Regions from separate parts of the Yersinia sp. KBS0713 genome, predicted to be linked through region 1. Evidence: predicted binding sites of a transcription regulator. Region 1 holds the regulator's gene; each other region holds the start of a gene.

Region 1 (7,401 bases):
TAAGCTCACCAGTGTCGGAGTGGTAAAGGTTGCGATGAGATAGAGCGCGATCATGCTGGCGCTATACCCCGCCAACAGCCATGGCAGCAGGGTATTTCCTTTGATGCGAGTCAGAGCGCTACGGCAACCGAAACCGCCTAAGAGAAAAGCCAATGTCTGTGGAACATAACTTAAACCGATGACGTTCGGGCCATATCCCATGTCGCCCAAAATAAAAGGTGAACCGGTTAACCAAGCGAAAAATCCGGCACTACATGCGGCGAACATCATCACGTTGCCGCTAAACTGTGGCGATTTCAATAACTGGTAGAAACTGATCCTAGCCCTACTTTGATCGGCTTTATCAGTCGCGGATTTTTTCCGCTCTTTCAACAGCGCCGTTGGGATCAGGAGCAGCAGAGTAACGGCCAGCAGAACGACAAAAATGGCGCGCCAACTGAAGTGATTTAACAGCCAGGCACCCAGCAAAGGTGCCAGTGCCGGCGACAACGCCACCAGCGGCATGATAGTTGCGAATACGCGGTTGGCTTTACCGTCGCGATAACGATCCACCACTAAGGCTTGCCAGCTCACGGCGGCAGAACAGACCCCCACCGCTTGAATAAAACGCAGGATTAATAACTGGGTGGCAGTCTCAACCCACAAAATCCCCAGACAGCCGATAGCAAATAACCCCAACCCGACCAACAGCACCGGTTTACGACCTATTTTATCCGATACCGGCCCCCAGATAAGTTGGGCGATAGCGAAACCGGCGAGGAAGATGCTCAGACTGGCACTGATGGCACCGGCGGAGGTTTGCAGCTCTTGTTGCATTGCGCCAAAGGCGGGCAAATACATGTCGGTGGCCAGATAACCCAGCATACTTAAGCCAGCCAGGTAGAACATGAAGCTAGAGGTGGTTTTCATTCTTTATTCTCAATGTGAAAATGTTGCAGGCGTTGCTGTTGTCAATATGTTGTTATTGTAAATGTATTATTACAGGCAATTTTATTGCGGGGGCATTCTATCCGGCGAGTGATTCGATTGTGAAACGGTAATATTTGCGCCATGCTATCAAAATATTTGATGTCTGAATAAATGAGCAACAGGAGCAGAAGATAATGTGGTCTGAATACTCGCTGGATGTGGTTGACGCGGTCGCACGTACCGGTAGCTTCAGTGCCGCCGCTCAAGAATTGCACCGTGTGCCATCGGCGATAAGTTATACCGTGCGCCAGCTTGAAGAGTGGCTGGCGGTGCCGCTGTTTGAACGGCGTCATCGTGACGTAGAATTAACCGCCGCAGGTGTCGTTTTTATCAAAGAAGCTCGCGATGTTATCAAAAAAATGAATGGCACTCGCCGTCAATGCCAACAAGTGGCGAATGGCTGGCGAGGGGAGTTAACCATCGTGGTGGATAAAATCGTCAAACCACAGCGCAGCCGCCGCTTAGTTCTGGATTTCTATCGACATTTTCCTGATATCGAATTACGGGTACGTTATGAGGTGTTCAATGGCGTCTGGGATGCGCTGGTGGACGGGCAGGCTGAAATGGCCATCGGCGCCACGCGTGCGGTGCCAGTCGGAGGGCGGTTTGTTTTTCGCGACATGGGCTTTTTAAGTTGGCAATGTGTGGTGAGTGTCGAACACCCATTAGCGCGGTTAACCGGGCCACTGACCGATGATCAGTTGCGGCCTTACCCCGCACTCTGTCTGGAAGATACCGCGCGCAACCTGCCGAAACGGGACACCTGGACCTTAGATAATCAGCAGCGGTTGGTGGCACCGGACTGGGCGACGGGGATTGACTGCCTGTGCGCGGGGCTATGTGTTGGCATGGTGCCTGCTCATATGGTCTCGCCGCTGATTGCGCAAGGGAGGCTGGCAGCGCTAAGCTTGGCTGAACCGCTACCGGATAGCCCATGCTGCCTGACGTGGGAGCAGAACAACCACTCACCGGCACTGGCATGGTTGCTGGCGTATTTGGGTGACAGTGTCACGCTAAATGCTGAGTGGCTGAAAGATGACAACCCATCAGCTACTCAGCATGACGACACCAGCAACTGAGAGCAAATAACCGCGCCGGTAGCCGAGTTTGCTACCGGCAGAAGAGAGTTAGCGGCGATAATCGCGGAACGGGCCATCCGCAACAGAACGTCGCTCGACCAGTTTCGGGTGCACCTCAATGGTCTGGGGGTCTTCGCGCTTGCTGACAATACGGTCGAGCAACATCGCAAAAGCGGTTTCACCTAATCGCTCTTTTGGCTGATGAATGGTGGTCAGCGCAGGGGAGAAGTAGCGCGCGTTGCGCACATTATCATACCCGATCACTGAAATATCTTGCGGCACCCGCAAGCCCAGCTCATCGGCTGCGCATATTGCACCCATCGCCATAATATCGCCGCCACAGAATACCGCGGTCGGGCGATGTTTTTGCGTCAGAATCTGGTGCATGGCTTTATAACCGGACTCCGGTTCGAAATCGCCCTGAACCACCCATTCATCACGCAGCGTGATATTGGCCTCCTCCAGGGCTTTCAAAAAGCCCTGATGGCGACCACCGCCAGTATTACGGGATAGCTGGCCGGGAATAGCGCCGATATCACGATGACCGCGCTCAATCAGATAACGTCCAGCCAAATAGCCGCCTTCAAAGGCGTTATCGATAATCGAGTCAGTAAAGTCGCCACGTGCTGTCCCCCAATCCATCACCACCATCGGGATATTACGATAATCTTCCAGCATCCCCAGCAACTGCTCGGGATATTCTGAACACATCACCAGCAGTCCATCAACACGCTTTTGTGCCAGCATCGCCAGATAGGCTTTCTGTTTATCCAGATTATTATGAGAGTTACATAAAATCAGCGTGTAACCCTTGCTATAACAACTGTTTTCAACCGCTTCGATCACTTCAGCAAAATAGGGCGCTTCGCTGGACGTTGCCAGTAAACCAATTGATTTGGTGTGATTAACTTTCAAACTACGGGCCACAGCACTGGGTGAATAATGCAGTTCTTTAATGGCCGCCCACACGGCAGCCTTAGTATTTTCGGCGACGAAACGCGTTTTGTTAATCACGTGCGAAACGGTGGTGGTGGAAACACCCGCGTGTTTGGCCACATCTTTAATCGTTGCCATAAAAAAAATGACTCCTAAGCTCACCTGTTACAGTAGGTAAGTATTATGTTAATCGTTTGCCTGCAGACGCGAAACCACTCAGACAGAAGCATGTTATTGGCTGGAAAATGGAATCAGCTGGTTGTCTGAGAGTATTTATTGGACGTTATTGGTCGGTATGCAGTTATGAACTGCGAATTTTGGCTGATCTGGAGGAAAAGTGAAAGAGGTATTCAAAGTTATAAAGTGCGTAATGAGCACAAGATTTTTTTTCTGAATTGTGGGAAGATATTTTAACACACTAACTATGTGCCTTTTCCCTACGACAAACTGACCGGCTGAGGAGTTTTTATGGATACCAATCTGAAAATGTCGCTGATTACGACTGTTGGTGCGCTGGCGATGATTATTGCCTTTAGCTTCGTGGCGGTAATGAATTAATTAAGCCGCTTGCCGGTAAAATAGTAAAGTAGGGCGGTTTACCCGCCCTTAATTATTGCTTGATGTGCTAACACATCGTCTCGCGCTTATTGCCTTCTCAGGCTAAATTCTTCTCAACGAATGCCCAGTTAACCAGCGCCCAGAAATTTTCCAGATATTTTGGCCGCGCATTGCGGTAATCAATATAATAAGCGTGTTCCCACACATCCACCGTCAGTAACGGTTTATCCGTGGTCGTCAGCGGGGTTGCCGCATTAGATGTACTCACAATCGCCAGCGTGCCATCGGCTTTTTTAACCAGCCAAGTCCAACCTGCGCCAAAGTTTTTCACTGCGGCATCGGTAAATTGTGCTTTAAATTCAGCAAAAGAACCAAATGATTGATTAATGGCATCAGCCACTTTACCGGTCGGCTCACCACCACCATTTGGTGACAGACAGTGCCAGTAGAAAGTATGGTTCCAGACTTGGGCCGCATTGTTAAAGAGACCACCGCTGGAGGTTTTTACTATCTCTTCCAGCGTTTTGTCAGCAAACTCACTATCTTTAATCAGATTATTGAGGTTAATCACATAGGTATTATGGTGTTTGCCGTAATGGTACTCCAGCGTTTCAGCTGAGATATGGGGTTCCAGTGCATTTTGTGCATAAGGTAATGCCGGTAATTCAAAAGACATAGCTCTCTCCTTTCGGGTTGCTCAGGGTGTTTGCTCCTCAAATCCCATCAATAGCCGCAGGCCATGATGTGGCGAAGAGCGGTTAAAAGCTTAATTGTTGTATTTTTGTTGTGGGTATAATCTTAACAATTTTCGACAGAAATGACAGTTATAACCACAGTATTAGTATGGCATTGGCATTAGCCAAGATAGATCACGGGGATAACAGAAGTTTGGCGAGTGGGGTACTCACAGCCAACAGCAGTGCTGGCTGTGAGTTGAAGAATTAGCGGATAGTTTTAGGTGTGACCACGCGGCGAGCACCCACATAGTGATCTTGCCAGTAGTCGTTATTCAGCATACTAATGCGGATCTCTTCGCCGGTACGCGGGGACTGAATAAATTTGCCGTTACCTAAATAGACACCGACATGATCGGCAACGCCGCGATTGGCAATATTAAAGAACACCAGATCACCACTCTCTAATTCAGCACGTTTGACTGGCGCGGCATCACGTAAATGATACATCTCGTTAGCAGTACGCGGCATTTTTATTCTGATCACATCTTTATAGGCGTAATAAATAAGCCCACTGCAATCAAAACCGGTATTCGGCGAGGTGCCGCCCCAACGATAAGGTTTACCGACTTGTTTCATCAGTTTGCTCATTGCCGTTTGCTTCGCATGTTGGTAGCGCTTTTTATGGGCAGGGCTGAGCTTGATTTTATTATTTGCAACTAATTCTGTGCCAGCTTTACCTTGAGTCTTATTTCGATGCCGACCATAAGCAATTTTTTCTGTTTTTTTGACCGCCGCCACTTTTTTGTTGGCCGCTGTTTTAGTATTCGTTTTTTTAACACTGCTGGGTTGTTTTATGGTGGGTTTACTTATTTCTTGCACTTTCTTCTTAAGAGCTTTCGTTGTGTTACTGGCTATGCTCTTTTTATTGCTGCTGACGGCGGTTTTATTGGTGCTGGTTTTGCCGGTGGCAGTTTTAGCGCTGGCAATTTTCGCTTTCTTGGTACTTTTATCAGCTTTTCGCTTTTTACGATCATCAGGGCTGGCTTGGCTGACCTGACCTCTCTTTTGCTCCGCCGACACCTGTGCCTGCGGCGACGCATGCGCCAAATTTAAGAATAGTTGGGTAAACAGCAGCACAAACAGCGTAAGAATTAAACGCATAATAACGCTACCAACCTTAGCCCTGAGATGAATATGAAGAGTCACAGTATTGCCGAAACTCAGGATATAAAAAAGCGAAGAGATACAGGATTCTAATCGATATTGTGAGAAAACGTTAATGGCTTCACAATTGTAGCTTATTTATGCTTTCAGCGAACTTAAATCAACCATTCGTCAACGAGTTATATCCGTCGTATCTAAAACCGTAGGGTTGTTAGCGACACTCACTCATCTGAATCACTGACTTGAGTTAGCGTATCGAGATTCGTTTGCTGGCAGACTACCTGTGGCCTCAATAACTTAGGGTATTATTGAAATAAACGCCTGCTACACGATAAAGAAGATATTAGTGAAGTGATGGGATCAAAAATGTTATTCTCAATGCACATATTTGTAGCTGACAGCTAACTCTTTGCTGATGGCATAAAGTCCCTGCAAAAGATGGCGTTTTATTCCAGCGGTGACAGTCGCTACAATAGAGCGGACGCAATAATGATATTGAGTAAAAAGCATTGTAGCCACGATATGGCTTGAGGAAGCAAGAAATGACGACGATTGATAAAATTCAGCGCCAGATAGCAGAAAACCCAATCCTGCTGTACATGAAGGGCTCGCCAAAGCTGCCAAACTGCGGTTTCTCTGCTCAGGCTGTGCAGGCGCTATCGGCCTGTGGCGAACGCTTTGCTTATGTTGATATCCTGCAAAATCCGGATATTCGTGCTGAGCTGCCAAAATATGCCAACTGGCCAACATTCCCGCAGCTGTGGGTAGATGGCGAATTGGTTGGCGGTTGCGACATTCTGATGGAAATGTATCAGCGTGGTGAATTGCAACAGCTGCTGAAAGAGACTGCAGATAAGTACCGTTCACAGGAAGATCAACCCGCCGCAGAGTAATGTGCGCTGGTGGTCAGTGAATCAAAAAAGGTGGCTTACGGGCCACCTTTTCATATTTATAACATGCCGTTTTCTGATAAAAAACGCGTTACTCGGACTCTCCCGCCGGTATTGGCCAGCCGCCCAATTTCTTCCAACGATTAACCAGCTCGCAGAACAGCTTTGCCGTTTGCATGGTGTCGTACAAGGCCGAATGCGCCTGGCTGCTATCAAACGGAATACCTGCGGTCAGGCAGGCTTTTGCCAACACGGTTTGCCCCAGCACCAGCCCGCTAAGAGCGGCGGTATCAAAAGTGGCGAATGGATGGAACGGATTGCGTTTTAAACTCGCCCGCTCAGCCGCAGCCATGACAAAACTGTGATCGAAATTGGCGTTGTGTGCCACGATGATTGCCCGGTTACAGCCTTGATCTTTTAGCCCTTTACGCACCGCTTTAAAAATGGCGTGTAAGGCATCGTGTTCACTCACTGCACCACGTAAAGGGTTGGTAGGGTCAATCCCATTAAATGCCAGTGCTTCAGGTTGCAGATTGGCACCTTCAAAGGGTTCTACATGAAAATGTAGTGTTTCATCCGGTAGCAACCATCCCTCTTTGTTCATCTGTAAAGTCACGGCGGCAATTTCTAATAATGCATCGGTTTGAGCATTAAAACCGGCGGTTTCAACATCAATTACTACGGGGTAATACCCACGAAAACGGCCACTCAGGGCGTTAAGGTCACTTTTATCTGCCATCAGTTTCTTATCTTCATCGAATTCAGCACACATTATGTCAAATTTTGGCGCAGGATGCAGGGGGATATCGCGATGATAAAAAAGGCACCGTGCTGGTGCCTGTTAGCTAATCAGTTTCCGAGGCCGTGTCCGGCGCTCTTATTCTCGATTAACTCGATTTTATAGCCGTCCGGATCTTCGACAAACGCAATGATGGTATTACCGCCTTTGACCGGGCCGGCTTCACGGGTGACTTTTCCACCCGCCTGACGAATTTGGTCGCAAGTGGCGGCCACATCATCCACACCCAGCGCCAAATGGCCAAATGCACTCCCCATCTCGTAGCTCTCTACGCCCCAGTTATAGGTCAGCTCAATCACTGAGCCTTCACTTTCATCGCTATAACCGAC
Region 2 (7,401 bases), 1.7 Mb from region 1:
CCGGTATAGGTGGCAGGGTTAGAACGTGGTGTGCGGCCAATGGGGCTTTGGTCAATATCGATAACTTTGTCGAAATGCTCCAGCCCTTGAATCTCGCGGTATGGCGCGGGTTCGTTGGTGGTGGCGCCGTTCAACTGGCTTTGGGCGATGGAGTATAAAGTATCATTGATCAGTGTCGATTTACCGGAACCAGAAACACCGGTAATGCAGCTAAATAGCCCGACAGGCAGTGTCAGCGTGACATCTTTCAGGTTGTTGCCGCTGGCCCCAATCAGTTTTAACACTTTGCTCGGATCTCCGGCGACCCGTTGCGCTGGAATAGCAATTTCCCGCTTGCCGCTGAGGAACTGGCCGGTCAATGAATTTGGCGCAGCCATAATGTCATCTACGGTGCCTTCTGCCACCACTTCGCCGCCATGCACACCGGCACCGGGGCCGATATCAATCACATGGTCTGCGGCGCGGATCGCATCTTCATCATGCTCCACCACAATCACGGTATTACCCAGATTGCGCAGGTGAATCAATGTTTCCAGCAAACGCTCATTATCACGTTGGTGCAAGCCAATGGAGGGTTCATCCAGCACATACATTACGCCAACCAATCCCGCACCAATCTGGCTGGCTAAGCGGATACGCTGTGCCTCGCCACCGGACAGGGTTTCAGCCGAGCGCGACAATGAGAGATAATTCAATCCGACGTTAACCAGGAACTTCAGTCGGTCACCAATCTCTTTCAGTATTTTCTCAGCAATCTGCGCCCGCTGACCACTTAGTTTCATATTTTGGAAGAAGGTCAGCGCGTGACCAATACTCAGTTCTGAAATCTCTGGCAAGGTGGTGTTCTGGACAAAAACATAACGCGCTTCTCGCCGCAGACGTGTGCCGCTACACGAGGCACAGGAGCGATTGCTGATAAATTTCGCCAACTCTTCGCGCACCGCACTGGATTCCGTCTCTTTATAGCGGCGTTCCATATTGTGCAGCACCCCTTCGAAGGGGTGGCGGCGAACGGTGGTATCACCACGGTCGTTTATGTATTTGAACTCAATGGTATCTTTGCCGGAACCATACAACACCGCTTTTTGTATTGCGGTATCCAGCGAGTTAAATGGCGCTTCGATATCAAACTTATAGTGATCCGCCAGTGAACGTAGCATCTGGAAGTAATAGAAGTTGCGGCGATCCCAGCCACGGATAGCGCCACCCGCCAGAGACAACTCAGGATTTTGTAGCACGCGGTCGGGATCAAAGAACTGTTGCACGCCAAGGCCATCACAGGTTGGGCAGGCACCGGCCGGATTATTAAAGGAGAACAGGCGCGGCTCCAGCTCACTCATGCTATAGCCACAAATCGGGCAGGCAAAGTTGGCGGAGAATAGCAACTCTTCGGCGTGGGGATCGTCCATATCCGCCACCACGGCAGTGCCGCCGGATAACTCCAGTGCGGTTTCAAATGACTCGGCCAGGCGCTGCGCCAGATCTTCACGCACTTTAAAGCGATCGACTACCACTTCAATGGTGTGTTTCTTTTGCAGCTCTAATTTTGGTGGATCAGAGAGATCACAAACTTCACCGTCGATCCGCGCCCGGATATAGCCCTGCATCGCCAGATTTTCCAGCGTTTTGGTATGTTCGCCTTTGCGATCTTTTACCACGGGGGCCAGTAGCATCAGGCGGCGGCCTTCCGGCTGGCTGATGACGTTATCCACCATCTGACTGACGGTTTGGGCTGCCAGCGGTACATCGTGATCAGGGCAGCGCGGTTCACCGACACGGGCGAACAGTAAGCGCAGATAATCATGGATCTCTGTGATGGTTCCCACGGTGGAACGTGGGTTATGGGAGGTCGATTTTTGCTCAATGGAGATCGCCGGTGAAAGACCTTCAATATGGTCGACATCCGGTTTTTCCATCAGCGATAGAAATTGGCGCGCATAGGCAGAGAGAGACTCAACATAACGGCGCTGCCCCTCGGCATACAGGGTATCAAAAGCCAGTGAGGACTTGCCTGAACCCGATAGACCGGTGACAACAATCAGTTTGTCGCGCGGGATAATCAGGTTGATATTCTTAAGATTATGGGTGCGAGCGCCCCGAACTTCGATATTATCCATTCAAACATTTCCCGGATTTGCTGAGCCTCTCACTGTGCCTTTTTCGCGCCCGTTTGCCATGAAAACACACTTTAGAAAAAGCAAAAATGTGCGCCTCGCAACGCCAAAAAAAGGACACAGCCAGTACGAAACGGATAATTATGACACAAAAAAACCTGAATGGATATCCAGTATCCGAGTGCAATTAAGAGAGATTACGCGAGAAATCTGTAATGCATTACGCACTTATGATCAGTTGTGCCCTTTGGTAGTTAGCGTGTTAAACTTACTCGTTTATACTGTACAAAATTTACTTCATCAGGAGAGTTAACATGGCCAGCAGAGGCGTAAACAAAGTGATTTTGGTCGGGAATTTGGGCCAAGACCCGGAAGTCCGCTACATGCCTAACGGCGGCGCTGTTGCCAATATCACCCTGGCCACTTCCGAAAGCTGGCGTGATAAAGCAACCGGCGAGCAGAAAGAGAAGACGGAGTGGCACCGTGTGGTGTTGTTCGGCAAACTGGCTGAAGTAGCGGGTGAATACCTGCGTAAAGGCTCTCAGGTCTACATCGAAGGCGCACTGCAAACCCGTAAGTGGACAGATCAGGCTGGTGTTGAGAAATACACCACTGAAGTTGTGGTTAACGTTGGCGGTACTATGCAAATGCTGGGTGGCCGTCAAGGCGGCGGTGCTCCGGCAGGTGGTGGTGCACCACAAGATGGCGGCGCGCAAGGCGGTTGGGGTCAACCTCAACAGCCACAAGGTGGCAAGCAGTTCAGCGGCGGTCAGACTTCACGCCCTGCTCAGTCTGCCCCCGCAGCACAACCGCAAGGCGGCAATGAGCCACCAATGGATTTCGACGACGATATCCCATTCTGATCCCTGTCGTCTAAAAACAGAGAAATCAAACCCAGTGTAATAGCTGGGTTTTTTGTACTGACCAGTCAAGGCATCGCCGCTATTTTGTCACATTGTCGATGAAGACCGGTCAGGATACTTTCTGCTAAGTCAGCAAGAACAGCTCCTAACCCAACAAGTTCAGCCTGTTTTCGCCAATGATGCCGCTGTATCTGGTTAATGAAATAGTAATTTTTACTCCCTCTCACCGCCATCGCTAACTTAATTTTTGGGGCCGCAATTTGATTACGGCCCGAGCCGATAATCGGATGGGTTGATAGCACATCATAAAGTGGTGTGAGGTGGTATAAGGAAGACACCACTGATGATCGTGAAACAAAAGTGCGGTTTTTTCTTGTGCCCCTGCGATAGATAATCTGAGATCTTCATCGTGTTCAGGGCGCACAAATGCATTGTCAGACCATGAGTTTCGTAGGATACGCGCTACATCACTCTCTGTTAGTGGCCGTTGTTGGATAGAGAACAGATCGGCGGGGGGATCATTGGCGAGTAATTGTATTGCCCCGACACAATCTCTTCCTAGTTCAAACAGTAGATCGAAAGGATTGATGCTCCGCGTGATATTTGGTTGCCAGGCGTCGCCGGATGTCATCGCTGTCGGGTAATAAGTTATCAAAATAGTCTCGTACAATATCGCCTTTATAGGGCTGATTATTGGCCGTAAAAGGCAATGATAATGACAACGGGCGGCCTTGTTCGTTTGCTAGCCATTCCTGAGCATAAATCAGTAATTCTTCACCTCGTTTTTTTCCCAATAGCCAACTTGCTGGCCGTTCATCCAGATATTGAGCCGTTGAGTTCGACGAGTCATATCACCAATCCTCTTGTTTTGACGGTAAATTTATCGCCTGACTTTTTTCTGACTGGTGAGTTTTACTGGGATGCGAGCTGGCGTTTCTTTTCTCACCAAGGATCAGTTCGACATCTAAAAGATGCAATATTTTAAAAAGCCGTCCAACACTGGCCGATGCAGGATTAGCCTCAAGCTTTGCATAGGACTGTTGGGTGATGCCTAACAGTTGTGCCAGGCTGGCCTGAGTCAGCCCTTTATTCTTTCGAAAGCCAATTAACGTAGGGCGCAATTGACTCAAAATTTTAATAGGATAGTCCATCAAGACCTCCGCAGGGAATGGTGTGCAATAGCATAATACAGCATATAAACTGTAATTTTACAATACAACTAATAAGCTGTAAAAGGAAAATACATACTATAAGTTGTCAACAGGCAATACATCTTTTAGGTTGTTATTGTGAATTACAATTTAAAGGCTGTTTTTATGATGATACCAGAATAAATAGCGTTATCTGGCACTCGACTATACTCACTCCTTTAGTGTCGTCACTTTCTTGGTCGCTTACATATGGAGCTTGGTTATGGTTATTGTCCACCATCTGAATAATTCACGTTCACAGCGTATTTTGTGGATGCTAGAAGAGCTGCAAGTCCCCTATGAGTTGAAGCGCTACCAGCGCGATCCGGGCAGCTTGCTGGCACCCCCTGAACTAAAAAAAATCCATCCGCTGGGTAAATCACCGGTAATCACTGATGGCGATCTGACGCTAGCTGAGTCAGGTGCAATCATCGAATATTTGCAGGAAGCCTATGATGCGCAGGGGCTGTTTAAGCCGACGGGTCATTATGACCGCCAGCAGTTTCGCTACTGGATGCATTATGCGGAAGGTTCATTGATGCCGCTGCTGGTGATGAAGCTTATCTTCAGCCGACTGGGCGGGCCGCCAGTGCCGTGGATTATTCGCCCGGTTGCCAAGGCGTTGGGCAATGGGGTACAGAAAAATTATCTGAATAAGCAAATTGCCACGCACCGCGATTATCTGGAGCAGCATCTCACCCAACATCAATGGTTTGCGGGCAGCGATTTCAGTGCGGCAGATATCCAAATGAGCTTCCCTATTGAGGCCATCAACAGCCGTGGTGGCCTTGCGGGTTGCCCGAAACTGCAAGATTTCTTAGTGCGGATTCATCAACGCCCCGCCTATAAGCAGGCGATTGATAAGGGGGGTGCCTACAAATTGGAGAGCTGATCTCCGGCGATTAAGTATCAAAGGTCACTCAAGGTAAATGGGTGTGAGGCCGCTCACACTTTCGTTTGCCCTCGATTTGATGCTTACGGACAAATTAATGTTAAAAAATGCATGAAATGTCGCTATCTGGTGTTGATTAGTCACTGCTATTGGCTAGATAATCGTTTGCCTTAAATGACACCTGCCCTAAATCTCGATTTTTTTCAGTCATGCGTACTTCCAGCTAATCGTTTGCTATTTCCTCCGCCATTTCGGTGTGAGGGGAGTTGACGAGTTAATCGGCAGCGACGGAAACGATTACGTATGGAAAAGGCGCCTGGCTCGCTGACGACTTTAAAATGACACACACAGGGGACATAACCATGTCTAGCACCAATCCTCAAGCGAACACGGCAGCAAAGCCAAAAAGTTCGCTTGATGCATTTTTCAAAATTAGTGAACGTGGCAGTAATGTACGCCAGGAAGTGCTGGCCGGTCTGACGACCTTTTTGGCTATGGTCTATTCGGTCATTGTGGTGCCGAGCATGTTGGGCAAAGCAGGCTTCCCGCCAACAGCGGTGTTTGTCGCAACTTGTTTAGTCGCGGGCTTGGGTTCTTTGTTGATGGGTTTATGGGCGAATTTGCCGATGGCGATTGGTTGCGCCATCTCATTGACCGCGTTTACCGCATTCAGTTTGGTATTGGGCCAACATATCAGTATCCCTGTGGCATTGGGCGCAGTATTCCTGATGGGGGTGCTGTTTACCATCATCTCTGTTACCGGGATCCGCTCGTGGATATTGCGTAACTTGCCGATGGGCGTGGCGCATGGCACCGGTATCGGTATCGGCCTGTTCCTGCTGCTGATTGCGGCGAATGGTGTCGGCCTGGTTATCAAAAACCCAATTGAAGGTTTGCCAGTGGCGCTGGGCGCATTTACCTCTTTCCCGGTGATTATGACGTTATTGGGTCTGGCGGTGATTTTTGGTTTAGAAAAACTGCGGGTGCCAGGTGGTATTCTGCTGGTGATTATCGGCATCTCAATTATTGGCCTGATTTTTGACCCCAGTGTGACCTACCAAGGGCTGTTCGCCATGCCTAGCCTGGCTGATGCCAACGGCGACTCTTTGATTTTTAGCCTCGATATTATGGGGGCGCTGAAACCTGTGGTGCTGCCAAGTGTGCTGGCGTTGGTCATGACTGCGGTGTTTGATGCCACGGGCACCATCCGTGCGGTGGCGGGTCAGGCTAACCTGCTGGACAAAGATGGCCAAATTATCAGTGGCGGCAAAGCACTGACCTCTGACTCCGTCAGCAGCATCTTTGCTGGTTTAGTAGGCGCGGCCCCTGCTGCGGTCTACATCGAGTCTGCTGCGGGTACGGCGGCAGGTGGCAAAACCGGTATGACCGCCACGGTGGTCGGTGTGCTGTTCCTGTTCATGCTGTTCCTTTCGCCGCTCTCCTATTTGGTTCCGGCTTACGCTACGGCACCGGCCCTGATGTACGTGGGCTTACTGATGCTGAGCAACGTGTCTAAACTGGATTTCGACGACTTTGTTGATGCGATGTCCGGCTTGCTTTGCGCAGTATTTATCGTGCTGACCTGTAATATCGTGACCGGCATTATGCTGGGCTTCAGTTCACTGGTGATTGGCCGAATCTGTTCCGGCGAATGGCGTAAACTGAACATCGGCACCGTGATTATTGCGGTTGCGCTGGTGGCATTCTATGCCGGCGGTTGGGCGATTTAACTCCACGACTATTGGGGACGCCCTGTCCCCAATATTACCACCACGGCAATCTCCCCATTTTTTGTGTTTTCCTGCTCTCTGTGACAGGTTTTTTCCCCATTTAATAAAAAAGTGATCTACTATCAAAAGCTGCGTGTTGGCCCTGTTGACGGGCGAGTACTATCAGTTTTTGTATCATACCCCGCAATTTTCAATCTATTGGGTATAGGTAGTGTTGAGTTGAGTTGAGTTGAGTCTAAGGAAAGCATGGAAATCTTTTTTACAATCCTCATTCTGATTCTGGTGGTATCGCTCTCCGGCGTTGTCACCCGAATGTTGCCGTTTCAAATCCCCCTCCCACTGATGCAGATTGTCTGTGGCGCCCTGTTAGCCTGGCCCCACTTTGGTTTGCATGTCGATTTTGACCCAGAATTATTCCTGGTGCTGTTTATTCCGCCACTGCTATTTGCTGATGGTTGGAAAACCCCGACGCGGGAGTTTATCCATCATGGGCGGGAGATCTTGGGTCTGGCACTGGCCTTGGTGCTAGTCACGGTGGTGGGTATCGGCTACCTGATTTACTGGATGGTGCCGGGTATCCCGCTGGTGGCGGCCTTTGCGCTGGCGGCGGTA
Region 3 (7,401 bases), 830 kb from region 1:
GTTTAACAGTGAAGAAGATGTGGTTACCATGTCACCACTGCCAAAAGTTGAGAACCAATTCACGCCAACTAAGGTGTGGAGCACCTCTGTTGGTGGTGGTGTTGGTGATTATTACTCTCATTTACGTCCAGCCTGGCAGGGGACATCTGTCTTCGCCGCAGACCGTAAAGGTCTGGTGAAAGCCATGGATGCAGACACTGGCAAGCAAATTTGGCAAACCGATCTGTCTGAGAAAACTAACTTCCTTTCCAGCAACCGCTCTGCAATGTTATCGGGTGGCGTAACGGCTTCAGGTGCACATGTGTATGTCGGTAGCGAGAAAGCAGTGGTGTATGCCCTGAACTCTGACGATGGTCAGATTGCATGGCAGACCGTGGTGGCGGGTGAAGCACTATCTCGCCCTGTGGCCAGTGATGGTGTGGTTCTGATCCACACCTCAAATGGTATGCTGCAAGCGCTGAATGAATCTGACGGCGCGATTAAATGGACACTCAATCTGGATACGCCTGCTTTGTCCCTGCGTGGCGAATCTGCGCCAGCTGTGGCATTCGGTGCTGCAATTGTTGGTGGCGATAATGGCCGCGTCAGTGCGGTGATGATGGAACAGGGTCAGTTAATCTGGCAGCAGCGTATTTCTCAAGTGACCGGCACCACTGAAATTGACCGTCTGAATGATGTCGATACGACGCCAGTGGTGGTTGATGGTGTGGTTTATGCACTGGCATACAACGGTAACCTGACGGCACTGGATCTGCGTTCCGGCCAGATTCTGTGGAAGCGTGAGATGGGTGCAGTGAACGACATTATTGTCGACGGTGGCCGCATCTATCTGGTCGATCAGAATGACCGCATTGTCGCGCTGAAAACTGATGGCGGTATAACTCTTTGGAGTCAAAGCGATTTATTACATCGTAACTTGACCGCTCCAGTGATGTATAATGGCTATCTGGTTGTCGGTGATGCCGAAGGTTATCTGCACTGGGTGAATACTGATGATGGTCGTTTCGTCGCTCAACAGAGCGTGGATAGCTCTGGCTTCTTAAGTGCGCCAGTGGTTGCCAGCGATAAACTGTTGGTTCAGGCCAGAGGCGGCACGGTTTACGCCTTTACCCGTTAATTTTGATTCAGTGCCTGTTTAACAGGTCAATACCCAAGTCATTGGCGTTGCAGCAAGTAATATCGCTGCAACTTCAAGGACGAAGGATTTAAAGCGGCTCCTGATGTTCAGGGGCCGTTTGTCTTCTAAAAACTGCGCTGTTGAAAGTTCGGTACAGCGCTGTAACGCTTTGAAAATTAAGTAATGAGGCTTCAACAATGATACCTGTCATCGCGCTGGTCGGGCGCCCGAATGTGGGTAAATCCACTCTATTTAACCGCTTAACGCACACCCGTGATGCGTTAGTTGCGGACTTTCCCGGGCTAACGCGTGACCGTAAATATGGTCGTGCCGAGGTCGAGGGTCATGAGTTTATTGTTATCGATACCGGAGGTATTGATGGCACAGAAGATGGCGTAGAAACCAAGATGGCTGGTCAATCGTTACTGGCGATTGAAGAGGCAGATATTGTCCTATTTATGGTTGATGCGCGCGCCGGGCTGATGCCTGCGGATCAGGGCATTGCCCAACATCTGCGTAGCCGTGAGAAAGCCACCTTTTTAGTTGCTAACAAAACTGATGGTATTGACCCGGATACTGCAACAGCCGACTTCTATTCATTAGGCTTGGGTGAAGTACATGCCATTGCGGCTTCCCATGGCCGTGGTGTTACCCAACTGATTGAAGATGTTATGGCGCCTTACATTGACGCCGAAGAGCCTGAAGTTGAGCTGACCGATGAAGAGGCCAATGCGGCCTATTGGGCGGCGCAGGAAGCTGGTGACGACGAAATTCCGGAAGATGAAGAGGATGATTTCGATCCGCGGACTCTGCCAATCAAGTTGGCTATTGTTGGGCGTCCTAACGTAGGTAAGTCCACACTAACTAACCGCATCCTCGGTGAAGATCGTGTGGTGGTGTATGACCTGCCGGGCACCACCCGTGACAGTATTTACATCCCGATGACCCGTGACGAGCGTGAATATGTTCTGATCGACACCGCTGGTGTGCGTAAACGCGGCAAAGTGACTGAAACTGTTGAGAAATTCTCAGTTATTAAAACCTTGCAGGCCATTGAAGACTCCAACGTTGTACTGTTGGTTATTGATGCCCGTGATGGTATTTCGGATCAGGATCTGTCGCTGTTAGGCTTTATTCTAAATAGTGGGCGCTCACTTGTTATTGCCGTCAACAAATGGGATGGCATGACAGAAGAGGCCCGTGCGCAGGTTAAAGATATGCTAGACCTGCGTCTTGGCTTTGTTGACTTTGCTCGTATTCACTTTATTTCTGCTTTGCACGGCAGTGGCGTGGGCAACCTATTTGAATCCATACAGGAAGCTTATGACTGCTCTACCAAACGAGTAGGCACCTCATTACTGACCCGCATTATGCAAATGGCAGAGGAAGATCATCAACCTCCGTTGGTTCGCGGCCGTCGTGTTAAGCTGAAGTATGCCCATGCTGGCGGTTATAACCCGCCGATTGTGGTTATCCACGGCAATCAGGTGACGGATCTGTCAGACTCTTACAAACGCTATCTGATGAATTACTTCCGCCGTTCACTGAAAGTAATGGGTACGCCAATCCGCATTCAGTTCAAAGAGGGTGAAAACCCGTTTGCGGGTAAACGCAATACCTTGACACCGAATCAGATGCGTAAACGTAAGCGTTTGGTTTCGCACCTGAAAAAAAGTAAGTAACCACAGCAAAGCGCGGGCATTCCGCGCTTTTTGCCTTTTTAGCGTACAGTATTTAAGATGCCATTTTGGCAATTTTCGGCCTGGGCCGCTTACCGGTAGACAAAAGGAGTTGAACACCCGCCATGTCATGGGAAACCTGGAGTTTCGCATTCGGTGTTACTGTACCTAACTTATTGATGATGTTGCTCGGTGTGCTGTTACGGCGTGGTGGTTTGATGGATGACCGCTTCTGCGATGGTGCGACCCGCGTGGTCTTCAATCTCGCCCTCCCTTGCTTGCTGTTTTTCAGTGTCGCCACCAATAATGTTAGCCTGATGGATAACCTACCACTGGTTATCTATGGTGCTGTTGGGACGTTGTTCACCTTCTTGTTACTTGAGTTCTCCGCCAAATGGCTGGTCAAAGACCCGAAAGAGCGCGGTGTCTTCGTGCAGGGTGGATTTAGGGCTAATACGGCGATTGTCGGTTTGGCTTTCGCCATGACCGCCTATGGCGCAGAGGGGGTTGCGTTGGGGTCGATGTACCTAACGGTAACGGTGATACTATTTAATATGCTGTCGGTGATTACACTCACCCGCAGCTTGCAAGCCGGGCAGGGCGGGAAAATCAGCAAAATGGCCTTGTTACGCAGCATTGTGACTAACCCCCTGATTATCGGTTTGCTATGTGGTTTAGCCTATGCTCAAACCCATTTACCTATTCCTACGGTGATTGCCCAGACCGGTAGCTATATCTCTGGCTTAGCACTTCCATTGGCGCTGTTGTGCACTGGGGCGAGTCTCGATTGGCAGGCGATGTTCCGTTCGTCTAATGTGGCGGCGTTATCTTCGGTGGCCAAACTATTCGTGGTGCCTATGCTGATGACCCTCGGCGGTTTGCTGATGGGATTCCGTGGCGCGACGCTAGGAATTATCTTCCTCTTTTCCGCCACGCCAACCGCCGCAGGTAGCTATGTGATGACCCGTGCGATGGGGGGCAATGCCACTTTGGCGGCGAATATTATTGCGCTCACCACGGTCGGTTCATTCTTCACCACCGCACTTGGGATCTATCTCTTACGTTCGCTGGGCGTAATTTGAGTGTTGAACCGCAAAACAGGAGAGAAATGATGGATGCGTTATGTCCGATTTGCCAAAAAGTGATGACAGAAGTCAGTGGTCACTATCATTGCGCTAACTGCCATGGCAACTACCAGCAGCAGGCTGATTGCCCTGATTGCGGCAAACCGCTGCAAGTGCTTAAAGCCTGTGGCGCAGTCGACTATTTTTGCCAGCAGGGTCACGGGTTGATTTCGAAAAGCCGTGTGCGCTTTAGTTACCTGCCGACACTCTGATAGTGCCACGAGGGGCTGAAACGGCTCCGCTACTCTTTTGCTGCTTTGCGTTGGCGCGGCTTCTTCGCCACATTGATCTGGGTAATCTCACTCTCCACCCAACCATCTTGCAGCCGAGTGGTTAATTTATCACCTGCTTGCACTTGTCTGGTGCTCTTGAGCAGTGCGCCCGCAGGGGTCTGAGTGACGCTGTAGCCGCGGGCTAATGTCGCTAATGGGCTGACGGTTTCCAACTGTGAGCAGGCGATGCCAAAGCGCTGACGATAGCCATTGAGCTGGCGCTCCAGTGCTTGACGCAAACGGTACTCTTGCTGCTGTACCCGTTGGTGGTAGCGGTGGATCTGCCCCTGCGGCTGCGCTTGAACCAAGCGCTGCTGGAGCTTTTCGCTGCGCCGACCCAATAAGCGAATCTGGTTCTGCGCACTCTCTGCCAGGCGTCGTTGCAGCTTCAACAGCAGTGTCTGCTGACGTGCCAGTCGTAAATGGGGATGTTGTTGCTGCAACCGGTGTTCGAGGCGGCTGAACTGCTGCCCACGTTGCGCCAGATAGTAATCCATCGCCATCTCCATCCGTTGCTGCTGCCCCTGTATTTGCCGAACCAATTCAATCTGGTTACGGCTGACTAACTCTGCGGCAGCGGAAGGGGTAGGGGCGCGTAAATCGGCAACAAAATCAGCAATAGTGACATCGGTTTCATGACCGACAGCACTGACAATCGGAATGCGGCTGTTAAAGATGGCGCGGGCAACCCGCTCGTCATTGAAACTCCACAGATCCTCCAGCGAGCCGCCACCACGCCCGACAATCAATACATCACATTCAGCGCGTAAGTTAGCGAGCTGAATGGCGCGGACTATCTGCAATGGTGCATCGGCACCTTGCACCGCTGTCGGGTAAATAATGACCGGCAGTGAGGGATCACGGCGCTGTAAAACTTGCAAAACGTCGTGCAGAGCCGCGCCGCTGGCGGAGGTAATCACCCCGACCTGCTTAGCCGGGCTGGGCAGAGATTGCTTGTTAGTTTGGTCAAAAAGCCCCTCTGCGGCCAATTTCTGCTTGAGCTGCTCGAATTGTTGTTGCAACAATCCGTCACCGGCAGGCTGCATGCTCTCGGCGATTAATTGATAATCACCACGGGGTTCATACAGCGTAATCGATGCCCTGACCAACACTTGTTGGCCATTTTGCGGACGGAAAGTGGTGCGGCGATTGGTGTTGCGGAACATCGCGCAACGCACCTGCGCCCGATCGTCTTTCAGGGTGAAATACCAGTGACCGGACGACGGCTGAGAGAAGTTGGAGATCTCGGCAGTGAGCCAAATCTGGCCCATTTCCATTTCCAGCAGCTGTCGCACCGTCTGATTAAGGCGGCTGACCGTAAAAATTGTTGATGCAGAAGATAGTGGCATGTGACCTGGATCAAATTTTAAAACAAGCACTTAATTGATCGATATTACCTGCCTCACACCTGTTGGCAAGAAATATTATGAGAAAGTACTGGAGGCAAACGGTTACGCTCTGTAGAATGCCACGGCAATATTTTATCTTTTCACATTCACCTTGGTGAGATATTGCCCATGCTACGTATCAAGAAAGAAGCACTAACATTTGACGACGTTCTCCTGGTTCCAGCCCACTCCACAGTGCTGCCTAATACGGCGGAACTTGGCACTCAACTGACCGCAACTATCCGCCTAAATATCCCTATGCTCTCCGCAGCGATGGATACTGTTACCGAAGCTCGTCTGGCCATTGCGCTGGCGCAAGAGGGCGGTTTAGGTTTCATCCACAAAAATATGTCCATTGAGCGCCAGGCTGAAGAAGTTAGCCGGGTGAAAAAGCATGAAAGTGGCGTTGTCACTGAGCCACAGACTGTTACACCAACCACCACTCTTCGCCAGGTTAAAGAGCTGACCGCCCGTAATGGTTTCGCCGGCTATCCGGTGGTGACCGAAGATTACGAGCTGGTTGGGATCATCACTGGCCGTGACGTTCGCTTCGTTACCGACCTGGAGCAACCAGTGACGGCGGTGATGACACCGAAAGATCGTCTGGTTACCGTCAAGGAGGGCGAGGCGCGCGAAGTTGTGCTGCAAAAAATGCATGAAAAACGCGTCGAGAAAGTGTTGGTTGTTGATGACAGCTTCCACTTGCGCGGCATGATCACCGTGAAAGATTTCCAAAAAGCAGAACGCAAGCCAAACGCCTGTAAAGACGAACACGGTCGTCTGCGGGTTGGTGCTGCTGTCGGTGCCGGAGCAGGTAACGAAGAGCGTATCGACGCGCTGGTTGCTGCTGGCGTTGATGTTCTACTGATCGACTCCTCCCACGGTCACTCCGAAGGTGTGCTGCAACGTATCCGCGAAACCCGTGCTAAATATCCAAACCTGCAAATCGTGGGCGGTAACGTCGCGACTGGCTCGGGCGCAAAAGCGCTGGCGGATGCAGGGGTGAGTGCGGTTAAAGTGGGTATCGGCCCTGGTTCAATCTGCACTACCCGCATTGTTACAGGCGTCGGCGTGCCACAGATTACGGCAATTGCAGATGCGGTCGAAGCGCTGGAAGGCACCGGTATTCCGGTTATCGCCGATGGGGGAATTCGTTTCTCCGGTGATATCGCCAAAGCCATCGCGGCGGGCGCTTCTTGCGTCATGGTCGGTTCTATGTTGGCCGGTACTGAAGAGTCTCCGGGTGAAATCGAACTGTACCAAGGCCGCTCATTCAAATCTTACCGCGGGATGGGTTCACTGGGCGCGATGTCCAAAGGCTCCTCAGACCGCTACTTCCAGACCGACAATGCGGCCGATAAATTAGTGCCGGAAGGCATTGAAGGGCGCGTGGCGTACAAAGGTCTGCTGAAAGAGATTGTGCATCAACAAATGGGGGGCCTGCGTTCATGTATGGGGCTGACCGGTTGTGGCACCATCAATGAATTACGCACCAAAGCTGAGTTTGTTCGTATCAGTGGTGCCGGTATTCAAGAGAGCCATGTGCATGATGTGACTATCACTAAAGAGTCACCAAACTACCGCATGGGCTAACTCCTCGGGCTGAAACTGGCGAATTGGGTGATCGTCCGCTGCACATGCTCTGCAGCGGGCGTTAACTCCTTTCTTGAGTCCTGCCGATGGAATGCTTTCAATTATTTACTTTTATTAAAAACCCTTGGAATTTGCCGCACATGACAAAAAATATCCATCAACATCGCATCCTTATTCTTGATTTCGGCTCGCAATACACTCAACTGGTGGCGCGCCGTGTTCGTGAGA
Region 4 (7,401 bases), 430 kb from region 1:
TAAATACTCACCTGTTGTGCCAATCGGCGGATAATCGCCGCTGTCAGCCCCCAAACAAACTGGCGCTCATACCAAGATAGATAGACCCGGTGATTGATTCCACCGCGATGGATATCCAGTGAATAGTAGCGGGAGAGACTCAGCGCCTCGTGTAACGGCATTTCAAATAGCCCCGCGACCTCATCTTCATTGCCATGAAAAGCAATATTGTCGGGAACTAAACCGACAATCGGCGTGACCTGATAGCCGCTGGAGCTATCCAGTGGTGCCAGTTGCCCTAGGACATGCACTGCGCTGGCAGGGATCGCGACCTCCTCCTCAGCTTCCCGCAGGGCGGTCTCAATCAGTGAACTATCTGTTGGATCGGCTTTGCCGCCGGGGAAGGCGACCTGACCGGCATGTTTACGCAAATGAGTTGATCGCCGGGTTAATAGCAACGTAGGTTCTGGCCGACAAATTATCGGAATTAATACCGCCGCATGGCGACTATTAGTAGAGAAACAGCCCGGCTGCGGCAGCTGTAATTGGAAGCGGCTGATAAATTCAGGCAGTGTTTTTCCGATCAGCGATCTATTTACACCATTAACCCACATGTCACTCACGGAGTCTCTCACTCATCAGTTATCCCTGCTTAAAAACGAGACATTTTCAAGTTGTGGCAAAATGCGGGCGATTTTATCAAATGTCTCCTGATATTCAGCCTGCTCCTGACTATCGGCCACAATACCACCGCCAGCAGAGCAGTAAATTTTGCCGTTTTCAGTCAATAGGGTGCGGATAGTGATGTTGGTGTCCATTGTGCCACAGCAACTAATATAGCCAATGTTACCGCAGTAAGCATTGCGCCGATGCGGCTCCAACTGCTCGATAATTTCCATCGCCCGGATTTTGGGGGCGCCGGTTATCGAACCACCGGGGAAACAGGCGCGGAGCAGTGCCGTTGCTGGGCACTCTGCGGGTAGGGTGGCGGTAATGGTGCTGACCAAATGGTGCACCGCCGGAAAGGGTTCAACCACGAATAATTCAGGCACCCGCACGCTGCCCGGTTGAGCCACTCGGCCGATATCGTTGCGTAGCAGATCGACAATCATCAGATTTTCCGCCTGATCTTTGCTGGAGTTCGCCAGCCGTGCCGCTTGTAAGCTGTCCTGTTCGGGGTCTGCCAGCCGTGGCAGTGTGCCCTTGATTGGGCGCGTCTGGATCTGCTGGTTTTCCAGCCATATGAAGCGCTCAGGTGAGACGCTCAGTATCGCGTTGTCGGGCAGACGTATAAAGGCGGAAAAAGGCGCGCGATTACTGCGGCTTAAAGCGAGAAAGGCCTGCCACTCATCGCCCTGATAGCCAGCGCTAAATCTTTGCGCCAGATTGATCTGATAGCAGTCGCCGCTGTGTAGATAGGCCTGAATCTGGCGGAACTTTTCGCCATACTGTTGGCGCGACATATTGGCCTGCCATGGGCTGGTGAGTGCAAATGGTGTGACAGTGTCACGTATCTTTTGCTGTTGCAGCCACTGTAGGCGCGGCCCGGCATCACCATGGCAAATCAGAGTCAGCTGCTGCAACTGGTGATCGGCAATCAGTGCCCAGTCATACAAGCCAACGGCCATATCGGGTAAGGTGATATCTGGCTCGGCCAGTGTGGGGATTTTCTCAATTCGGCGGCCCAGATCATAACCAAATAGCCCCAATGCGCCACCCAAAAATGGCAGGTCGGGATGTGGTGATATGGGTGGCGCGAATTTATCCAACTCTTGCTGCAATAAAGAGAATGGGTCTGCGGATGAGACTATTGACCCCTGAGCACGGGCAATTTCAGTCTGTTCCCCTCGTGTCGTGAGCGTGACCAATGGGTCGGCGACCAAAATATCAAAACGATTATGGGCGTGCTCGGCGAATCCGGAGTGCAACAGCATGGCCCAGGCCTGATGGGCAAGTGGCGTAAATTGCTGGAGCAGGGCGTTAGGCTGATAGGGCAATGCTGTGAAGGTCAGGGGTTTTACACTCATGTGTCGCGACTCTTTTCTTTCGGCTGGAGAGGGTGCTGGTGAATATTGGGCCGTGGAGGAGATTAGCATAAATCACCGGCGGGTTGGCGTCACTTCTGCATAGAGCAGCCAATTCACCGTAGAGTAGAATAAACAGGTATACTTGAACAATTATATCCAGGAGATAAATCAATGCTAGCGGGTATGCCTTCACTCTCCCATGAGGAGCAGCAAGAAGCTGTTGAACGTATTCATCAATTCATGTCGGAAGGTATGAGCAGTGGTGAGGCGATTGCGTTGGTCGCTGCAGAGATCCGTGAGCGGCATCAGGATGATCCACAGGCCATGGCTATCTTTGAAGACACTGACTTCGATGAGCACGAGGAGTCTGATTATCGCCGTGATAATGAGCCAGATGCGGATGAGATCGAAGATCACTATGAGGGGTAGTTGCCGATTAAGCCGCAAAACCCGCCATTAATGGCGGGTTTTTATTGGGATAATGGTTACTGCCCACTTACCACGACAGCTGCCGCCGCCCGCTTCGCCACCGCAATGGCGGTGCTAATATCATCAGCAACTGCCAGCGCCACGCCTAAGCGCCGCTTACCGGCAATTTCCGGCTTACCGAATAAGCGAATTTGCGTATCACCCGTCAGCGCGGTTTCCAGCCCGTGGTAATGGATATTTTGGCTGGTTAATTCAGGCAAAATAACGGCTGATGCAGCTGCGCCATATTGGCGGATAGTGCCAATTGGCAGCCCAAGAAATGCGCGAACATGTAACGCGAATTCAGACATATTTTGCGAAATCAGGGTCACCATACCGGTATCATGTGGGCGTGGTGAGACTTCGCTGAAAATAACCTCATCGCCACACACAAACAACTCGACACCAAATAGCCCGTGACCGCTCAATGCCGTGACCACCTGCGAGGCTATCTCTTGCGCCCGCGCCAATGCCACCGCGCTCATCGCCTGTGGTTGCCAGGATTCACGGTAATCGCCATCTTCCTGACGGTGACCAATAGGTGCGCAGAAATGAGTGCCATCAACAGCGCTGATGGTCAGCAGGGTAATTTCAAAATCAAAGTTTACCAGCCCCTCGACTATCACCCGCCCGCCGCCCGCACGGCCACCCAGTTGGGCGTAATCCCACGCCGCCTTAAGCTGCTCTTCATGGCGGATCAGACTCTGCCCTTTACCGGAAGAACTCATCACCGGCTTCACAATGCACGGATAGCCAATGTCACTCACCGCCTGGCGAAATGCGCTCTCGGTATCAGCGAAACGGTAGCTGGAGGTGGGTAATTGTAACGTTTCAGCTGCCAGACGGCGAATCCCTTCACGGTTCATCGTTAGGCGGGTCGCTTCGGCACAGGGCACCACCCGTTGCCCCATCTTCTCTAATTCAACCAGCATATCGGTGGCGATAGCTTCAATCTCCGGCACGATATAGTGAGGTTTTTCCTGCTCAACTAACTGCTTTAGTGCCGCACCATCCAGCATGTTAATCACATGGCTACGATGGGCGACATGCATCGCAGGCGCATCTGCGTAGCGATCAACAGCAATCACTTCCAGCCCCAGTCGCTGGCACTCAATCGCCACCTCTTTGCCCAACTCGCCAGATCCTAGCAGCATGATACGGGTAGCGCCTGGGCGCAGTGCGGTTCCAATTGTTAGCATAGTGAGATACCTAATCTGTGTGAGATGACACATTCATTCGACGTGCAATTAATTTTATGGGCGTCAGTATAGAGTAAAACAGCAACGAAAACGATTGCGTATCCAGCCGAACAGCGGGTGTTGGCGCATTTATTCCGTGAATTTTTGCGGAAATAATATCCCACTAATGAGTCCTGGCAGGATGAATGTGCGGCTTGTGGGGCTGCAGCAGGGCTATTTTGCGCCAGCTTTACACTATTGTTCCGGCGATGGCCCCATTTCTGGTATTATCGCGCCAAAATATTGCGCTTGCCTTCAGGCCATCGCTGCCATTCCATCCAGTTATAAGAGTTATTGCCGTGAGCACAACTTCCTTCTCTTCCCTGACACTGCCTGCTGAGCAGTTGTCCAATCTTAATGAACTTGGCTATACCGAAATGACACCGGTACAAGCCGCAGCGCTGCCGGCAATCCTCAACGGGCAGGATGTCCGGGCGAAGGCCAAAACCGGTAGCGGTAAAACCGCGGCATTCGGCATTGGTTTGCTAGACAAAATTGCGGTGGGTGAGTTTGTGACTCAAGCACTGGTGCTGTGTCCGACCCGCGAATTGGCCGATCAGGTCAGCAAAGAGCTGCGCCGCCTGGCCCGTTTCACTCAGAACATCAAAATCCTGACCTTGTGTGGTGGTCAGCCAATGGGCCATCAACTGGATTCTCTGGTACATGCGCCACATATCGTGGTGGGTACGCCGGGGCGCATTCAGGAACATTTACGCAAAAAAACGCTGGTTCTTGATGATCTCAAAATTCTAGTTTTGGATGAAGCTGACCGCATGTTGGATATGGGTTTCACCGATGCCATTGACGATGTGATTGCTTACACCCCGCCACAGCGCCAAACACTGCTGTTCTCCGCCACTTATCCGGCTGGAATTGAACAAATTAGTGCGCGGGTGCAGCGCCAGCCGGTCAATGTTGAAGTGGATGATGGGGATGAGGCGCCCGCCATCGAGCAGCTGTTCTTTGAAATCACTCGCGAAAAACGGTTACCGCTGCTGATCTCGGTACTTAGCCACTATCAGCCGGCATCTGCGGTGGTATTTTGTAACACCAAAAAAGATTGCCAAAGCGTCTATGAGGCCTTGGAGTCCCGTGGCATCAGTGTGCTGGCGTTGCACGGTGACTTAGAGCAACGTGACCGTGATCAGGTGTTGGTCCGCTTTGCTAATCGTAGCTGCCGCGTACTGGTGGCAACAGATGTTGCCGCCCGGGGTCTGGATATTAAAGACCTGGAGCTGGTGGTTAACTTTGAACTGGCGTTTGATCCCGAAGTTCACGTACACCGCATTGGTCGTACCGGGCGGGCAGGGATGAGTGGTCTTGCCGTCAGCCTGTGTACGCCGCAAGAGATGACCCGCGCCCACGCGATTGAGGATTATCTGCAAATTAAGCTGAAATGGACGCCAGCAGATCAGTTGAGCCGCAGTGCTAACACCATGCTGGAGCCAGAAATGGTGACCTTATGCATCGACGGTGGGCGCAAAGCAAAAATTCGGCCCGGCGACATTCTGGGTGCATTGACCGGTGATGCCGGTTTAACTGCGGCGGATGTGGGTAAAATCGACATGTTCCCTGTTCATGCTTATGTTGCCATCCGCAAGGCCAGCGCTAAACGCGCCTTACAGCAGCTGCAACAGGGCAAGATTAAAGGCAAAAACTGCAAAGCCCGGTTATTAAAATAATCACAGTGGGGCGATGGAGGTTGCATCCCCCCGATAAATCACATTATACTGTGTTTATGTACAGTTATCTGTAAGCAAAAAGGACATTTATTCATGGCCGTTGAAATAAAATTCGTCGTGGTAAGACAGGGTGAGGAAAAAATGACTTTCACAACCAAAAAAGAAGCCGATGCCTACGATAAAATGCTGGATTTGGCGGACAACTTATCTGAATGGTTGTCACAAGCGCCGCTATCGCTCGAAGAAGAGCAGCGCGAAGTGCTGAGTTTCTTCCTGGCAGAAAATAAAGATGCATTGGGGCAAATTCTCCGCGGTATCAGCCCTGCGGCCCCTGCCGATGGGCAACCAAAAGCCAAGTCTGAAAAAAGTGTGACCGAGAAAAAAGCCAAACCTGAAGAAAATCAAGCTGCTTAATCTGCTAACTACCGGCAGAAAGTGGAAAAGGGATCTAAAATGAATCGTGAAATCACCTTCTTTGGTCGCTTTGAGGCGGATATTCTGGCGGATCGCAAAACGATCACTATCCGGGATAGCAGTGAATCCGATTTTCGCCCAGGGGAGACCCTGCGCGTATGTCGTAATGAAGATGGCGTTTTTTTCTGCCACATCAAGGTAAAGTCGGTCACGCCAGTCACACTGGATGCCCTGACAGAACGCCATGCTGAGCAAGAAAATATGTCATTAGATGAGCTGAAAAAGGTGATTAAGGCGATCTATCCGGGCCTGGAACAGTTTTACCTGATTGAGTTTACTCGCTGTTAATTACGCAACGCTAACACGTTGATGCTGCAATATTGTTCACTCTGTAACCTACATCTCAATCATCGTTCCGGCCAGCGGATGGCAATAATAATATGCGGAGGAACGATGAGAAAGAGAGGACTCTCCTTGATATTGGTTGCCATATCGGCAGCTATCACTGGTAGTGTGCAGGCCCAAGAGCCGCGAGTAGCGAAAGTGCCTACTTGTATCGGTTTAAATCAATCTCAAGTCGCAACTCAGGTCAAACGAGATTTTCTGCAAAATCGAATCACTCGCTGGGAGAGAGACAAAAAGCTGTTGGGCACAGATAAACCAGTCGTTTGGATCAGTGCCGTCGATATCAGCGGTAAGGATGATGTCTGGCTAGTTCCATTGGTCGCACGTGGTAATAAGGGCGATAAAACCTATCAAGTGGTGTTGGACTGTAAGGCAGGCAGCATAACCTATACCCTGCGTCCTTGAAGCCGCAATACCAAAATTAAGCTAATCATGCCCAAGCAGGTGCTGGTGCTAATATACCAGCACCTGCTTATCACCTTGTTAATCATTGCATTAGCCCATTCTGACTGAATTATCTGCAACTGCTGCTGCTTGGCAGCCGCAGGTAATCGTGTCACTCTCGTGTTAACGAACACAGATGGATAACTCAACTAATGACCACACCTCCAAAGGCAGATAAACGCCCTTATCCGATCACTATGCACGGCGATACCCGTGTAGATGATTACTATTGGCTACGTGATGATGAGCGCACAGATGCTGATGTTCTGAACTATCTGCAAGCTGAAAATGCCTTCACTGAGGCAGTGTTGAAACCGCAGCAACCGCTGCGCGAAGCCTTGTATCAAGAGATGGTCTCCCGTATTCCGCCGCAAGAAGAGTCTGTCCCCTATATTCGTAACGGCTATCGTTATCAGACCCGTTTTGAGCCGGGAAATGAGTACGCAATTTATGTGCGTCAACCGGTCTGGGCTGATAGCACTTGGGAAACCTTATTGGATGGCAACCAGCGTGCTGCGGAGCGTGAGTTTTATACTTTAGGCGGGTTGGATGTCAGTCCAGATAATCAACGACTGGCGGTTGCCGAGGATTTCTTATCGCGTCGGCAATATGATATCCGGGTAAAGCAGTTACAAACGGATCTCTGGCACGAGGAGGTTATTAGCAATACCTCGGGGAGTTTTGAGTGGGCCAATGACTCAAAAACGCTCTATTACGTGCGCAAACATGAAAAAACGTTATTGC

The links. The regulator PurR, encoded in region 1, represses purine synthesis genes. The targets are predictions, from matches to a motif close to CANGCAAACGTTTGCNTG.
Positions count from the first base shown of each region.
Region 2: a site for PurR is predicted at 5,346-5,363, ahead of FFE93_RS01730 (NCS2 family permease). Genes of this name have one in related genera too.
Region 3: a site for PurR is predicted at 5,633-5,650, ahead of guaB (IMP dehydrogenase). Genes of this name have one in related genera too.
Region 4: a site for PurR is predicted at 3,757-3,774, ahead of purT (formate-dependent phosphoribosylglycinamide formyltransferase). Genes of this name have one in related genera too.

Region 1 covers NZ_CP042173.1:2,069,739-2,077,139, forward strand. Annotated here, with positions in the region: gene punC (purine nucleoside transporter PunC) at 1-909, opposite strand, end outside; gene punR (DNA-binding transcriptional activator PunR) at 1,104-2,048, shown strand; gene purR (HTH-type transcriptional repressor PurR) at 2,097-3,122, opposite strand; gene FFE93_RS09685 (YnhF family membrane protein) at 3,453-3,542, shown strand; gene sodB (superoxide dismutase [Fe]) at 3,640-4,218, opposite strand; gene FFE93_RS09695 (C40 family peptidase) at 4,484-5,380, opposite strand; gene FFE93_RS09700 (Grx4 family monothiol glutaredoxin) at 5,926-6,276, shown strand; gene rnt (ribonuclease T) at 6,365-7,012, opposite strand; gene gloA (lactoylglutathione lyase) at 7,123-7,401, opposite strand, start outside.
Region 2 covers NZ_CP042173.1:373,918-381,318, forward strand. Annotated here, with positions in the region: gene uvrA (excinuclease ABC subunit UvrA) at 1-2,117, opposite strand, end outside; gene FFE93_RS01710 (single-stranded DNA-binding protein) at 2,429-2,977, shown strand; partial or broken gene FFE93_RS01715 (HipA N-terminal domain-containing protein) at 3,043-3,827, opposite strand; gene FFE93_RS01720 (helix-turn-helix transcriptional regulator) at 3,829-4,128, opposite strand; gene FFE93_RS01725 (glutathione S-transferase family protein) at 4,391-5,059, shown strand; gene FFE93_RS01730 (NCS2 family permease) at 5,422-6,789, shown strand; gene FFE93_RS01735 (Na+/H+ antiporter) at 7,036-7,401, shown strand, end outside.
Region 3 covers NZ_CP042173.1:1,239,271-1,246,671, forward strand. Annotated here, with positions in the region: gene bamB (outer membrane protein assembly factor BamB) at 1-1,117, shown strand, start outside; gene der (ribosome biogenesis GTPase Der) at 1,315-2,799, shown strand; gene FFE93_RS05780 (AEC family transporter) at 2,922-3,878, shown strand; gene FFE93_RS05785 (zinc ribbon domain-containing protein) at 3,908-4,132, shown strand; gene xseA (exodeoxyribonuclease VII large subunit) at 4,162-5,541, opposite strand; gene guaB (IMP dehydrogenase) at 5,710-7,173, shown strand; gene guaA (glutamine-hydrolyzing GMP synthase) at 7,314-7,401, shown strand, end outside.
Region 4 covers NZ_CP042173.1:2,504,526-2,511,926, reverse strand. Annotated here, with positions in the region: gene FFE93_RS11890 (CoA pyrophosphatase) at 1-593, opposite strand, end outside; gene pabB (aminodeoxychorismate synthase component 1) at 618-2,006, opposite strand; gene FFE93_RS11880 (YoaH family protein) at 2,178-2,435, shown strand; gene purT (formate-dependent phosphoribosylglycinamide formyltransferase) at 2,492-3,673, opposite strand; gene dbpA (ATP-dependent RNA helicase DbpA) at 4,012-5,394, shown strand; gene FFE93_RS11865 (YebG family protein) at 5,488-5,808, shown strand; gene yqfB (N(4)-acetylcytidine aminohydrolase) at 5,848-6,156, shown strand; gene yebF (protein YebF) at 6,262-6,618, shown strand; gene FFE93_RS11850 (S9 family peptidase) at 6,810-7,401, shown strand, end outside.